DNA from 4 places in the Lysinibacillus sp. KU-BSD001 genome. Region 1 is predicted to be linked to each of the others. Evidence: riboswitches for the same ligand, from Rfam matches in the RefSeq annotation. Region 1 holds a riboswitch; each other region holds the start of a gene.
The links. A riboswitch is a leader RNA that binds a small molecule or an ion and turns the genes downstream of it on or off. The one in region 1 is predicted to bind cobalamin.

Region 1 (3,172 bases):
GTTGCTTAAAGAAAATATAGGCAAATACTGGTGCACCGATAAATGATGTAATGACTCCAATCGGTAATTCTGTCGGTGCAATAATGGTCCGTGATACAAGATCGCAAATGACAAGTAAACTTGCGCCATTTAAAAATGAAATCAGAAGCAAATGACGATGGTCTGCCCCTAAAATCATCCGCACCATATGCGGGACAACTAGTCCGACGAAACCAATCGTGCCGGATACCGCTACAGCGGCACCCGTTAACATCGAGCCACCAATCAAAATAATATACTTACTTCGTTTGACATCGACCCCTAAATATTTTGCGCGTTCTTCGCCATAAATCATTGCATTTAACTCGCGACGATTAAACCAAAGAATAATGGTGCCTATAATGACAAACGGTAAAATCATTTTGACATATGGCCAGCCGCGCATGGACACACTCCCTAACAGCCAGCCCATAATCGAACGAAGCTCTTCGCCAGTAAGTGCAATCATCAGTGAAATACAGGAGCCTAAAAACGAACTAAATATAATCCCTGTTAAAATTAATGTCTCCATTTTCATTGTCCGGTCTACTACTCGTGCAAAGCCTAAAACAATTAAAAGCGTCACTAAAGCGCCTGCCATACTAAAAACAGGCAATGTAAACAGACCCAATATCGGAATCGAGACACTAAAGAATAATGTAAAAACAGCACCTACTGATGCACCGGATGAAATCCCAAGTGTATATGGATCAGCAAGCGGATTTTTGAGCAAGCCTTGAAACGCTGCACCGGCAATTGCCAGTGAGGCGCCGACTAATGCAGCAAGTATGACGCGCGGCATTCGAATATGCCATAAAATACTATAAGCGGTTGGATTAGCTTCCCCGTCCCACAATGTAGAAAGCGGAACAGATACGGAACCAATCGATATCCCACACCATATACTCACTAGTAAAATAGCGATAGAAAGTATATAGGCCGCTATATATTTTTTAGTCATTAAAGACCTCTGGATAAATTGCTTTTGCGATTGATTCAACACCATCTGCAATACGTGGACCTTGACGACTTGTTGTATTGCCATCTACAACTGTTAATGCATTATTTTTTACAGCTGTCATGTTCGCAAAGGCTGGGTTGTTTTTAATTGTTACATCATCCCCCTCATAAGTGAAAATGATGGAATCTGGATTTGCTGCAAGGAATTGCTCAGGGCTATACATCGGCCATCCCTCTTCTTTTACGGCATTTTCAACATGAATGAACTTCAGCATTTCATTCATAAATGTATTTTGCCCAACCACATAAATATTAGGTGCTCCTCCAACAACCATAAAGGCTGTTTTTGGTTCAACTCCTTCTAATTTCGCTTCAATATCTGATAGTTTTGTTTTAATAGATGAGATGACTTCTTCCGCCTCATCCTCTTTTCCTGTTAATGTACCTACTACTTCAATCGTGTCATATGTTTCTTCAAAGGTTTCTGCATTGTCAACAACGAATACAGTAATACCTGATGCCTCTAATTGTGCAATCGCACCTTCACTTGAAAACATGCTTGATTCATGTGCAAAGACAATATCCGGCTGTAATGAAACAATTGTTTCGACATTATATTCAATACCACCTACACGCGTTTTATCCGCTACTTGTTCAGGATAGTTGTCATTGTCATTCACACCGACGATTTCTTCATCTAGGCCAAGACCAAATAAAATCTCTGTATTGGATGGTGTTAACGACACGATACGGTCTGGTGCTTCTTCTAATGTAATTTCATTGCCTAGTGCATCTACAGCTGTTACTGGAAAGACTGTCTCATTATTTTCCTCTACAACGACAGCACCTTCCTTTTGTTGTGTTTCCTTTTCTGTTCCACATGCTACAAGCATACTTAATGCAAGTGTTGCTGATGCGGCTAACTGCCAAAACTTCTTCATTTGTTGTTCCTCCTATTATGCGAAAATATCCCTTTTATCCAATAAACCTAAGATGGTGGCACGTTTGTAAAAATAGATAAATTTGTAAATAAAAAAAGTCTCTCTAGTACGAGAGACTTTGGAAAAGGCTAACATTACGTATAACATCTATACTCAAAAGCCACCTTCCTATCCTCGTAGGTTATCTTGGTGTTCATAAAGGCAGGTCTCCTGGCTTATGCATCAAACGCTGGCTTATCCCTTCCCGAATGAATCAGTGGTTTTTTATAAGCAAGCTAGCAGTTACAGTGGCGGGACCGCGTCGGATTTACACCGACTTCCCTATTATCTTTGCACGTGGCAAAGAACCTTTACTACTTATCAAATTGTCTAACATTTCTATTATAGCTGAAATCTTCGTTTTGAAAAGAATAATTTTCTGAAAACTCTATTGTAGTGCTGCTTATGCACTCCCCAAATACGTCGCAAAAATTAATAAAAGCCACCCATAAAGGATGGCTTTCGATGATTACACCTTTTCAGGTGTGCTTACGCCAATTAGTTTTAGGGCGTTTGTAGCTGTCGGCTATGCCTTTCGCTACAGAACAGAACAATGAAAGATTGCATTCGCTTTTTATTGATTACATCTTTTCAGGTGCACTTACCCCGATTAGTTTTAGGGCATTCGCTAATGTTGTTTTTACGGCTGTAATTAACGCTAAGCGTGCTTCTGTTAACTCTTTGTTGTCTTGGTTAATTACTTTTTCAGCATTATAGAAGCTGTGGAACGTTGCCGCTAAGTCTTGAATGTAGTTGGCAATACGGTGTGGTGTGCGATGTTTTGCTGCATCTGCCACGACTTGCGGGAATGCCCCTACTTTTTTCAGTACCTCTTCTTCTTTTTCTGCTGTTAGTAAACCAAGGTTATCAAGTGAAGCCGCATAGCCTTGCTCCCCTGCTGCGCGTAAAATTGACGCAATACGTGCATGTGCATATTGTGCATAGTACACAGGATTTTCATTTGATTGTGATACCGCTAAATCAAGGTCGAAATCCATATGCGAGTCGCCTGCTGTTTTCACGAAGAAGTAACGAACTGCATCTAAGCCTACTTCTTCTACTAATTCACGCATCGTTACCGCATTACCCGTACGCTTCGACATTTTAAATTTCTCGCCGTTTTTGTACAGCTGTACCATTTGGATAATATCTACTTCTAATGTGCCGCGATTATAGCCAAGCGCCTCAATTGCTGCTTTCATACGTGGAATATA
Region 2 (3,172 bases), on a different contig from region 1:
AGAAAGTGCGTTTATGGGTGTAGCAACGCCAACAGTTGACGAGGGCATTGAGCGCTGTGTGAAGTTTGGGGCGAAAAAAATCATTATGCTGCCATACTTCCTATTTACAGGTATTTTAATGAAGCGCATGTACAAAATGCGTGATAACTACGAAGTGACCTATCCAAATGTGGACATTCAAATTGCTAATTATTTTGGCTATCATCCAAAGCTACAACATGTGCTTGTAGAACGTGCCGAGCAAGCGATGAATGGGTCATCGACAGGGATGCAAGATTTAGAGAACTTTAGAAAATATGCAGAAGAACATGGATATGAGCATCATCACCATCATCATTAAAAACCATGCTTACGATGTTTTATAAAAGGGGGCTTATTCACTTATTGAACAAGCCTCCTTTCGTGTGCGCTAAACCATCTTCTGACAAATTTTGCGAAGGTGTTCACTATCCAATGGAGTAAAGTCGTGTATGGAGTTTCAGAATGAATGGTTCCGTCTGAAAATGCATTTTGATGTGACCACCGCAGGAGCAATATTTCTTAATGGATAATTATTAAGGCAGGTGTGTTGATTATCAAAATATTTCCTGTATAGAAGCGTGTTTTTTAGATGAAATGTAATCAAAAATGACTTGCTAGTTGATTGTAGCCGAATGGAGCGGAAATCAACGTTTCACACGATTTAATTAACAATAAAAGGTAAATCGACACGCTTGTTATTAAGGAGTAAAGGGATGTCCAATTTTGTCGTCCGATGTATAAAGAAATAGCATGATTTTACGCTACTTATGAGCTAAAAATAACCGAATGGAATCAAACTTTGTAAGCAATTTCAAAAATAGCTTTGCAGAACATTTCAAGACATGCTATACTAAGTTCTGTTGAAATAAAACAATATATTGTGTTAGTTCTAGTGAGGGTACTACTATATGTAGTTTAAAAGGGAAGAACGGTGTAAATCCGTCGCTGTCCCCGCAACTGTAAATGCTGACGATGACGAAACAATCCACTGTACATTTTTGTATGGGAAGGAGCGTCAAAGGATGAAGCAAAGCCAGGAGACCTGCCTACCTAGACGACTGTACATTTCTTCGGGGGATAGGAAATGGAGGCGGACTCTTTTTTGACGTTTCCATTTCAAGCTACCTCATTGTTAGGTAGCTTTTTTTATTTTTATATGAGAAAGGAAGAATAGTATGAAACTATATACAAAAACAATTTGCCCAAAATGTTTATGGGTGAAATCAGAACTACAACAGGCAGGCTTATCAGCAGATTGGATTAATATTGATCATGACACAGCGGCTATGGAGAAAATACAGCAGGCAGGCTTCTCTTCTGTACCAATTTTAGAAGTGAATGGTGAACTGATTGGGGATATTCCAAACATCCTCTCGAAAATTGAAGCGATGCAAGCATGATTGTATATGCAAGTCGCACTGGAAACGTACGCTATGTGACACAAACTTTACAACTCCCAAACATTGAAATGAATGAAGTACAACAACTGACAACACCCTTTTTATTATTTACATATACAGATGGTTTAGGCGATATTCCAGTACGAGTAGAACAGTTTATGAAACAACATTACAAGCTTTGTAGAGGGATCATTGTTAGTGGGAATAGCAATTTTGGTCATCAAGTGTTTGGACAAGCAGGCGATAAATTAGCCGCGCTGTATAACATTCCACTTGTATGTAAATTAGATTTGCGTGGCACAGCGAAGGATTATGCGGCAATTCAAGCATTTTACTATGAGCATATACAGGAGGGACAGCATGAAGCAGTATTTGAAATTAAATAATGAGGTGCTTAATCGTTATCGTGCAACAGGCGAGCTTGATTTAGTGAAGGACTTAGAGGCAACGAGACGCTATTTTTTAGAAGATGTCAATGTACGCATGCGTTATTTCATTGATTTAGAGGAAAAGCTTCGCTATTTAGTGGATGAAGGCTATTATGAGCCAGCATTTTTAGACATGTACTCATTTGACTTTATTAAGCGGTTATACAAAAAGGCGTATGCGTATCATTTTCGCTTCCCGTCTTTCATGAGTGCCAGTAAATTTTATGAAAGCTATGCGATGAAAAGTCGCGATGGCAACGAGATTTTAGAAAAGTATGAGGACCGAATCGTTATTATTGCACTATATTTAGCACAAGGTGATGAGCAGTTAGCAGAGCGCGCGGTAGAAGCGATAATGGAAGCATACCAACCAGCTACCCCGACAGCGCTTAATAGTGGGAAAAAAGCACGCGGTGAGTTAGTAAGCTGCTTTAAGCTAACAATGGACGATACGATGAACTCCATTGCCGAAAATATTGGCTACTGTTTAGAGCTTTCCCGCCTTGGTGGTGGTGTTGGTGTGAACTTGACAGATTTACGCCCACTCGGTGATCCGATTAAAGGCATACTGAACCGAGCAAGTGGTGTGATGCCTGTGGCGAAGTTACTTGAAAATTCGTTTAGCTACTCCAATCAACTCGGACAACGTAACGGATCAGGTGTTGTGTATTTAAATATTTTCCATGGCGATATCGAAAGCTTTATTTCATCCAAAAAGCCAAATGCCGATGATAAAATTCGGCTTGCGACATTATCAACAGGCATTATTATTCCAAGCATTTTCTTTGAGTTAATGCGAAGAGACAAAGATATTGTTCTATTCAGTAGTTACGATATTTATAAGGAATATGGCAAACGGATGTCTGAAATGTCAATTTCAGAGATGTATTATGAGCTACTCGATAATCCGAATATTCGTAAATTGAAGAGACTAAATGCGAGAAAGCTTTATACAGAAGTGAAAAAAGCGCAGTTTGAATCGGGCTATCCGTTTGAAATCTTTGATGATAATGTGAACAATGCCCATCCGTTAAAAAACATCGGGCGTGTCAAAATGTCTAATTTGTGTACAGAAATTTTGCAATTTCAGGAAACGAGTGTAATTACCGATCAAGATCAGCCAAATGAATACGGCATGGATGTGTCGTGTAATTTAGGCTCGATTGATATTTACAAAGCGACGAAAGTAAAAGATTTTGATGTGCTCGTAGATACAGCGGTACGTTTACTGACGAATGTATCGAAAATGACCTACATTAAAAACGTACCATCTGTCGCAAAGGCAAATGAACGTATGCATTCGATTGGATTAGGTGTCATGAA
Region 3 (3,172 bases), on a different contig from region 1:
TAGACGGACAGTGGTTCCGACTTGCGATGAAGGAGCCTGAAAAAATGACATCGTTTATGCGAGTATTTACTGACTATGTGCAAAACAATTAGAATTTATCGCCATGGTGAAACAGAGTGGAACAAGCAAGGGGTGTTACAAGGCTGGCTTGATTCACCTTTAACGGAATATGGCAAACAACAAGTGCAAGATGTGGACTGGCAACCGGATATCGTCTATGCAAGTGACTTACAACGTGCTATTTCTACTGCTACATGGATGTTTCCGAACATGGAAATTCATACAGACGCACGCCTTCGTGAAATTTATTTAGGTGATTGGCAAGGGCAGCCAATTGTACATCTTCAGCAACAAGTAAATTATCAATACTACAGCGAAGCACCTGAAAAATTTATCGCAGACTCACAAGAATCGTTTGAGCAAGTGGCAAATCGGTTACTCGCCTTTTTACAAAGCATCAAAGAAATCCCACAGCAACAGATTGCGGTTGTTTCGCACGGTGTAGCCATTGCCTGTTTACAATGGGCAATCGAGAAGCGTTCACTGGCGACATTATGGCAAAAGGGAATGCTTTCAGGTGGGGACTTTATTTCTTTGTATTTAGATGAGGAAGAGTGGTATTTGGAAAAAATAACTTTACAGAAAATTTAAAGACATGCTATACTAAAATCTGTTAAGATAAAACAATATATTGTATTAGTTCTAGCGAAGGTACTACTATATGTAGTTTAAAAGGGAAGAACGGTGTAAATCCGTCGCTGTCCCCGCAACTGTAAACGCTGACGATGACGAAAAATCCACTGTACTTTTGAGTATGGGAAGGAACGTCAAAGGATGAAGCGAAGCCAGGAGACCTGCCTACCTAGACGACTGTACATTTCTTCGGGGGATAGGAAATGGAGGCGGGTTCTTTTTTGACGTTTCCATTTCAAGCTACCTCATCGTGAGGTAGCTTTTTTATTTTGAATAAAAATTGCGTCACACTTATGACATGTGGACAATGCCTAGCTAGACGTATTTTTATTGTATCTTCCACCGTTTGAAAGAAGCGGCTCATCGCATAATGCCGATACGTCGACGAGCCAGTAAAAAGCGTGGTGTTCTCATACACCACCTTTTTTAGCAGATAGGGCAGAATCAGCTTTATGGATATCTGCATAAGAAAGACGATTAAAATTAGATAAAAGCAGCATCATAAAGTATTCCTCTGTCAAACGGGGCTACCTGCTTTATGATGCAAAACTTACTTTTCGCTGAGAGAAGCATAGGTGAGATAGGCTTTTTTATTGGAGGGGACATGTTGAAGAAAGGGAAAATATTCGTCGTTGGCTTTGGTCCTGGCGATTATGAACATATTACAAAACGTGCAGTTGATGCATTAAAACAGAGTGATTATATTATTGGCTATAAAACATATGTAGAACTGATCGAGCATTTAGTAACGGCGAAATCCATCGTAAGTACAGGGATGACAGAAGAGGTTTCACGTGCACAGGAGGCGGTACGACAAGCAGAGGCAGGTCATATTGTATCCGTTATTTCAAGCGGAGATGCTGGTGTATACGGCATGGCTGGACTTGTATATGAGGTACTAATCGAGCTTGGCTGGACAGAAAAAGACGGCATAGCAGTAGAAGTGGTCCCAGGCATTTCAGCGATTAACTCGTGTGCGAGCTTGCTTGGTGCCCCAGTGATGCACGATGCCTGTACGATTAGCTTAAGTGACCACTTAACACCATGGACAGTCATTGAAAAACGTATTGAAGCAGCAGCGATGGCTGATTTTGTCGTTGCCTTTTACAATCCGAAAAGTGGACGTCGTACAAGGCAAATTGTCGAGGCACAACGGATTCTATTAAAATATCGTTCACCTGCAACACCAGTAGGTTTAGTGAAAAGTGCTTACCGTGAAAGTCAGAATATTGTGCTAACAACACTTGCTGAAATGCTAGAGCATGATATCGGCATGCTCACAACAGTAGTAGTGGGCAATTCATCGACATTCTTCTACGATAATAAAATAATTACGCCACGTGGTTACCAGCGCAAATATACATTAGGCGAGGATGTACAACCGTTAAAACCGCACCAGCGTTTACGAAAAGAAAATGAACCGTGGGCACTGGATCAGCAAACAGGTGAAGCCCAAACGGGTTTTGAAAAAATAACGGTGCCTGCTCCAGAAAAGCCAAAAAAAAGTGCATTGGAAATGGCGCAGATGGCATTAAAGCTTGTCGGTGGTGAACCATCTGTATTAGTGCAACAAAAAGTAGAGTCGATTTTTGAATTTGCGGTTAGTCCGGGCGTAGCGAATAAAATGCTTACCCCCCAACAAATGATGCTGTTAGCCGAAATTGTTGGTGAACAAGGGACGCTTGAATATACGCCGGAGCATCGTATGCTAGTAAAAGTGCCAACTGAGCAGCCAGATGAGCTCGTTGCACGTTTACGTGAGGTCGGTTTACTTGTTTTACCGATTGGCGATGTGCTCAATATAAAGGCATGTGATTTTTGCTATGGCGAAAAAGCAGAGTCCATTCCATATGCAGAGGAAATTGCCCAAACGCTTGGTGGGATGAAGCTACCGAAGGAATTGCATGTCGGCTTTAATGGTTGCGGAATGGCTTGCTACCGCGCTGTTTTTGATGATATCGGCATTGTGTATCGCAAGAAGAAATTTGATTTATTTATTGGGGCAAAGCCGGTTGGACGAACAGCTCATGCAGCACAGCCTGTTGCAGAGGGGCTTGAACCGGAGGAACTAGTACCGCTATTAACGAAAATCATTGAAGAATATAAGCAGCATGCTCATCCGAACGAGCGCTTGTTCAAGTACTTTAAACGTGTGAAAAAAATATTGCATTATACATATCACGATATGAGCTGCAAAATCGAAGTAGAGCCAGCTCCATGTGGTGATTAACGAAAGGGAGACTGAAATGAAATCCATTTTATTTGTAGGGCATGGAAGTCGATTAGCAGCAGGAAATGAGGAAATCCAGCGCTTTGTAGATAAAATACGCCCAGACTTAGAGGATCAATTTTTAGTGGAGACGTGTTTCTTGGAGTTGTCACGACCTTCGATACCAGAAGGAATTGAAGCATGTATTCAAAAAGGTGCGAAAGAAGTATATGTAGTACCCATCATTTTATTGCATGCGGGTCATTCTAA
Region 4 (3,172 bases), on a different contig from region 1:
AACCGCTAGCTGCATCGTCACACTAAAACGGCTAAATAGTTCTTCACTTACCGCATTATTCGTCATAAAGGATGTCCCAAAATTAAACTGAATAGCACCTGATAGCCATTGTACGTACTGCGTGAACATAGGCTGATTTAGCCCATGTTCCTCACGTACTTGTTCCATCGCCTCTTCGGTTACAGGCAATTGATTAGCTTGAAAATATGCCTCTATTGGATCAACGGGCATCACACGTACTAAGAAGAAGGCAATGATTGTGATCCCCCATAGCGCTAGCACCATGCTCAGTAGACGTTTCGTTAAAAATTGCCCCATCTCATCACTTCATTTCATACAAATTGATTGGTACTTCGTATTGTTGTGGGGAGAATGTAATCGTTTCGAATACATCGTTCGCCACTAAATAATTTTGACGATATGAAATGGGCATGAAAATCGCTTCACTTTGAATCGTTTGAATAATACTTTCGTACAGCGCGTGACGCTGTGCTTCATCGGTTGAACGAATCACACGTGTAATATCATCTGTTAACTTTTCATTTGACTCGATACCCGCTTTCGCATAAAAACCGATTTGTTTTTCACCTGTCATTGTACGCAGGTACATATGCGGATCATAAGGCGCTCCCCATGTATCATTGAACATGAGATTATATTCGCCTTCTTTTGAACGCATATAGACTGTTTGACTTTCTTCCCCCATTAAATTGACTTCCACACCAATCTCTTTCCATATACCTTGCAAATATTCAAAGATGGCCTTATGCACTTGCTCACTGCTGTTATAAGGAACGGTCAGTGTCAGCGTTTCACCATTCTTGACTCGTATACCTGTCTTTTCATCCATTACCCAGCCTGCTTCATCCAAAATAGCAGCCGCTTTTTGTACGTCATAAGCATATGATTCTACTTCAATATCACTATAAGGGAAGCCTGGTGCAAATAATGAACGTGCTTCTTGCTCTAAACCGTTTAATACGTGCTCCACAATCGTTTGTCGATCAATTGCATGCTGTAATGCAATACGCACGGCCTTGTCTTGTGTCACGCCGTATGTTGTATTGAAAGATAAAATACGTGTCGATAAAGGCTCTGACACTTTTGTGACGTACTGATTATTTTGCTGTAATGTTGCAAATTCAGCTGGTACAAGCTGCCCACTACCAAAAATTAAATCGATATCCCCTTTTTCTAAGGCCATCATACGTGCTTGCGAATCGGCAATCACTTTTACTACTACTTTTTCAATCGACGGCTTTTTGCCCCAATAGTTTTCATTACGTGTAAATTCTGCATAACGATCTTGCTCATACGCAGTTAAAATCCATGGACCTGTACCGATTGCTTTTTCAATCCCATCTGCCGTACTACCACTTTTCGGGAATCCCGCGTCCCCTAGCATACGAAGCGGACGAATAAGTGATAACTCTTGTAGGAATGGATAATACGCCTCTTTCAAATGAATTTTTACCGTTGTGTTATCCACTACTTCTACTTGGTCAATAACAGTCACTACCTCTAACCAGCTATGTGCTGCACTATTTGCGATAACGGTATCAAAATTACGTTTTACATTTTCACCTGTGAGCAATGAACCATCGGAATATTGCACACCTTCACGTAGCTTGAATGTATAGATCTTCCCATCTGGTGACATGTCCCATGATTCCGCTAATCCTGGTGAAATCGTACCATCGTTTTCATACACCACTAACGGATCATACAACATTGCTTGGGCAAACATTTCATTTGGCGAGTATAAATGTGGATTCACTTCCCCAATATCCTTTGGCCAAGACATCACTAGTGTATTACTCGATTCCTTTGCAGATGTAGCTGTTGTTTGCTCATCATTACCACATGCTGTTAACAGCATCAATATCATCACTGATATAAATAAAATATAAATACGCTTCACTGTTATTCCTCCTATTTTCTAGAAAATGATTCTTATTATCATCCTGATTGATAAGTCATTTCACCGTATAGTAAACATCGTGTTTATGTATCCTTGTCATTTCTTGACTGAAAATGAAGTGAGAAATAATATCATTTTTCATAAATACTATTCCTTATCAATTGCTAAAATCACTACATACTTTCTCAGCGATTTACCTTTATCCCCTCCTTGCTTAAATTATGAATCCACTAAAACAGTAATGATTACTATTATCAATTAAATTATACACTTTTCATTTAAAATAACAATCTTCTTTTTCATTAACAAAAAAGCGCATAAAAAAATACACTTCCTAAGAGAAAGTGCATGGGTGCATAAGTAAATAAGCAAATTGAACATTTGCTTTACTTCGCACCTATCCTCGTAGGTTGAATCGGGCTTAATTTTTGGCAGGTTTCCTGGCTTATCATCAATGCTCCTCACACCTTCCCGTTATAAACAGTGGCTTCTATGTGATTTGCTCCGAATTACAGTTGCGGGACAGCGACGGACTTTCACCGTACTTCCCTTTTAAGCTAATTTGCATTAGCACCAAAAATCATTCAGTTTTATCGTTATGGAACAGTTTAACAAGAACAGGGGGAAATTTCTAGTTTATTTTGTTTGAAATTTCAAACAAAAGTATAAAAATAAAACAAAATAGCCCAGACAAATTGGGCTATGAATAGTTCGCTAATATGGATTTTTTTGATAAAAATAATTTGGTTTATGAATAATATTAGGAATCGGCTGATGGAAAATATGTGTCGTAGCCGGTGATATAGGTGGGATTAACCACGTCCAGTTGCCAGTGACATCACGATTGGATTTTCCTTCCTGTTCTTGAAACAGCTTAAATTGCTGTGCTGCTGTATGATGGTCGACAATGCTGACACCTGCCTCCTTAAAGGAATGCAGTACCGCAATGTTCAATTCTACTAAAGCGCGGTCCTTCCATAATGAACTATTTGTCTCACGCTTCAGCCCTATTACATCTGCTACCTTTGGCAAACAATTATAACGATTCGTATCTGCCAAATTGCGTGCGCCAATCTCTGTACCCATATACCAACCATTAAACGGCGCGGCCTCAAAATCAATGCCACCACAATTAAAACGCATACTCGAAATAATCGGCACCGCATACCATTTTAATTGTAGCTCTTGAAAGGCAGGATACTCAGGATGTGTAATGTCTACTTCCAGTACATACGATTTTGGAATCTCAAA

Region 2: another riboswitch for cobalamin. It lies ahead of AAGS61_RS13275 (glutaredoxin family protein); the one in region 1 lies ahead of AAGS61_RS04130 (ABC transporter substrate-binding protein).
Region 3: another riboswitch for cobalamin. It lies ahead of cobJ (precorrin-3B C(17)-methyltransferase); the one in region 1 lies ahead of AAGS61_RS04130 (ABC transporter substrate-binding protein).
Region 4: another riboswitch for cobalamin. It lies ahead of nikA (nickel ABC transporter substrate-binding protein); the one in region 1 lies ahead of AAGS61_RS04130 (ABC transporter substrate-binding protein).

The regions. Positions count from the first base shown of each region.
Region 1 covers NZ_JBDQZI010000002.1:183,276-186,447, forward strand. The annotation lists gene AAGS61_RS04125 (FecCD family ABC transporter permease) at 1-979, opposite strand, end outside; gene AAGS61_RS04130 (ABC transporter substrate-binding protein) at 972-1,919, opposite strand; cobalamin riboswitch at 2,103-2,286, opposite strand; gene argS (arginine--tRNA ligase) at 2,540-3,172, opposite strand, start outside.
Region 2 covers NZ_JBDQZI010000008.1:154,455-157,626, forward strand. The annotation lists gene AAGS61_RS13270 (CbiX/SirB N-terminal domain-containing protein) at 1-340, shown strand, start outside; cobalamin riboswitch at 901-1,085, shown strand; gene AAGS61_RS13275 (glutaredoxin family protein) at 1,197-1,421, shown strand; gene nrdI (class Ib ribonucleoside-diphosphate reductase assembly flavoprotein NrdI) at 1,418-1,807, shown strand; gene nrdE (class 1b ribonucleoside-diphosphate reductase subunit alpha) at 1,782-3,172, shown strand, end outside.
Region 3 covers NZ_JBDQZI010000008.1:136,844-140,015, forward strand. The annotation lists gene AAGS61_RS13180 (pyridoxal phosphate-dependent aminotransferase) at 1-92, shown strand, start outside; gene AAGS61_RS13185 (histidine phosphatase family protein) at 76-651, shown strand; cobalamin riboswitch at 693-876, shown strand; gene cobJ (precorrin-3B C(17)-methyltransferase) at 1,298-2,923, shown strand; gene AAGS61_RS13195 (sirohydrochlorin chelatase) at 2,940-3,172, shown strand, end outside.
Region 4 covers NZ_JBDQZI010000009.1:128,819-131,990, reverse strand. The annotation lists gene nikB (nickel ABC transporter permease) at 1-318, opposite strand, end outside; gene nikA (nickel ABC transporter substrate-binding protein) at 323-1,921, opposite strand; cobalamin riboswitch at 2,335-2,514, opposite strand; gene AAGS61_RS13980 (nitric oxide synthase oxygenase) at 2,636-3,172, opposite strand, start outside.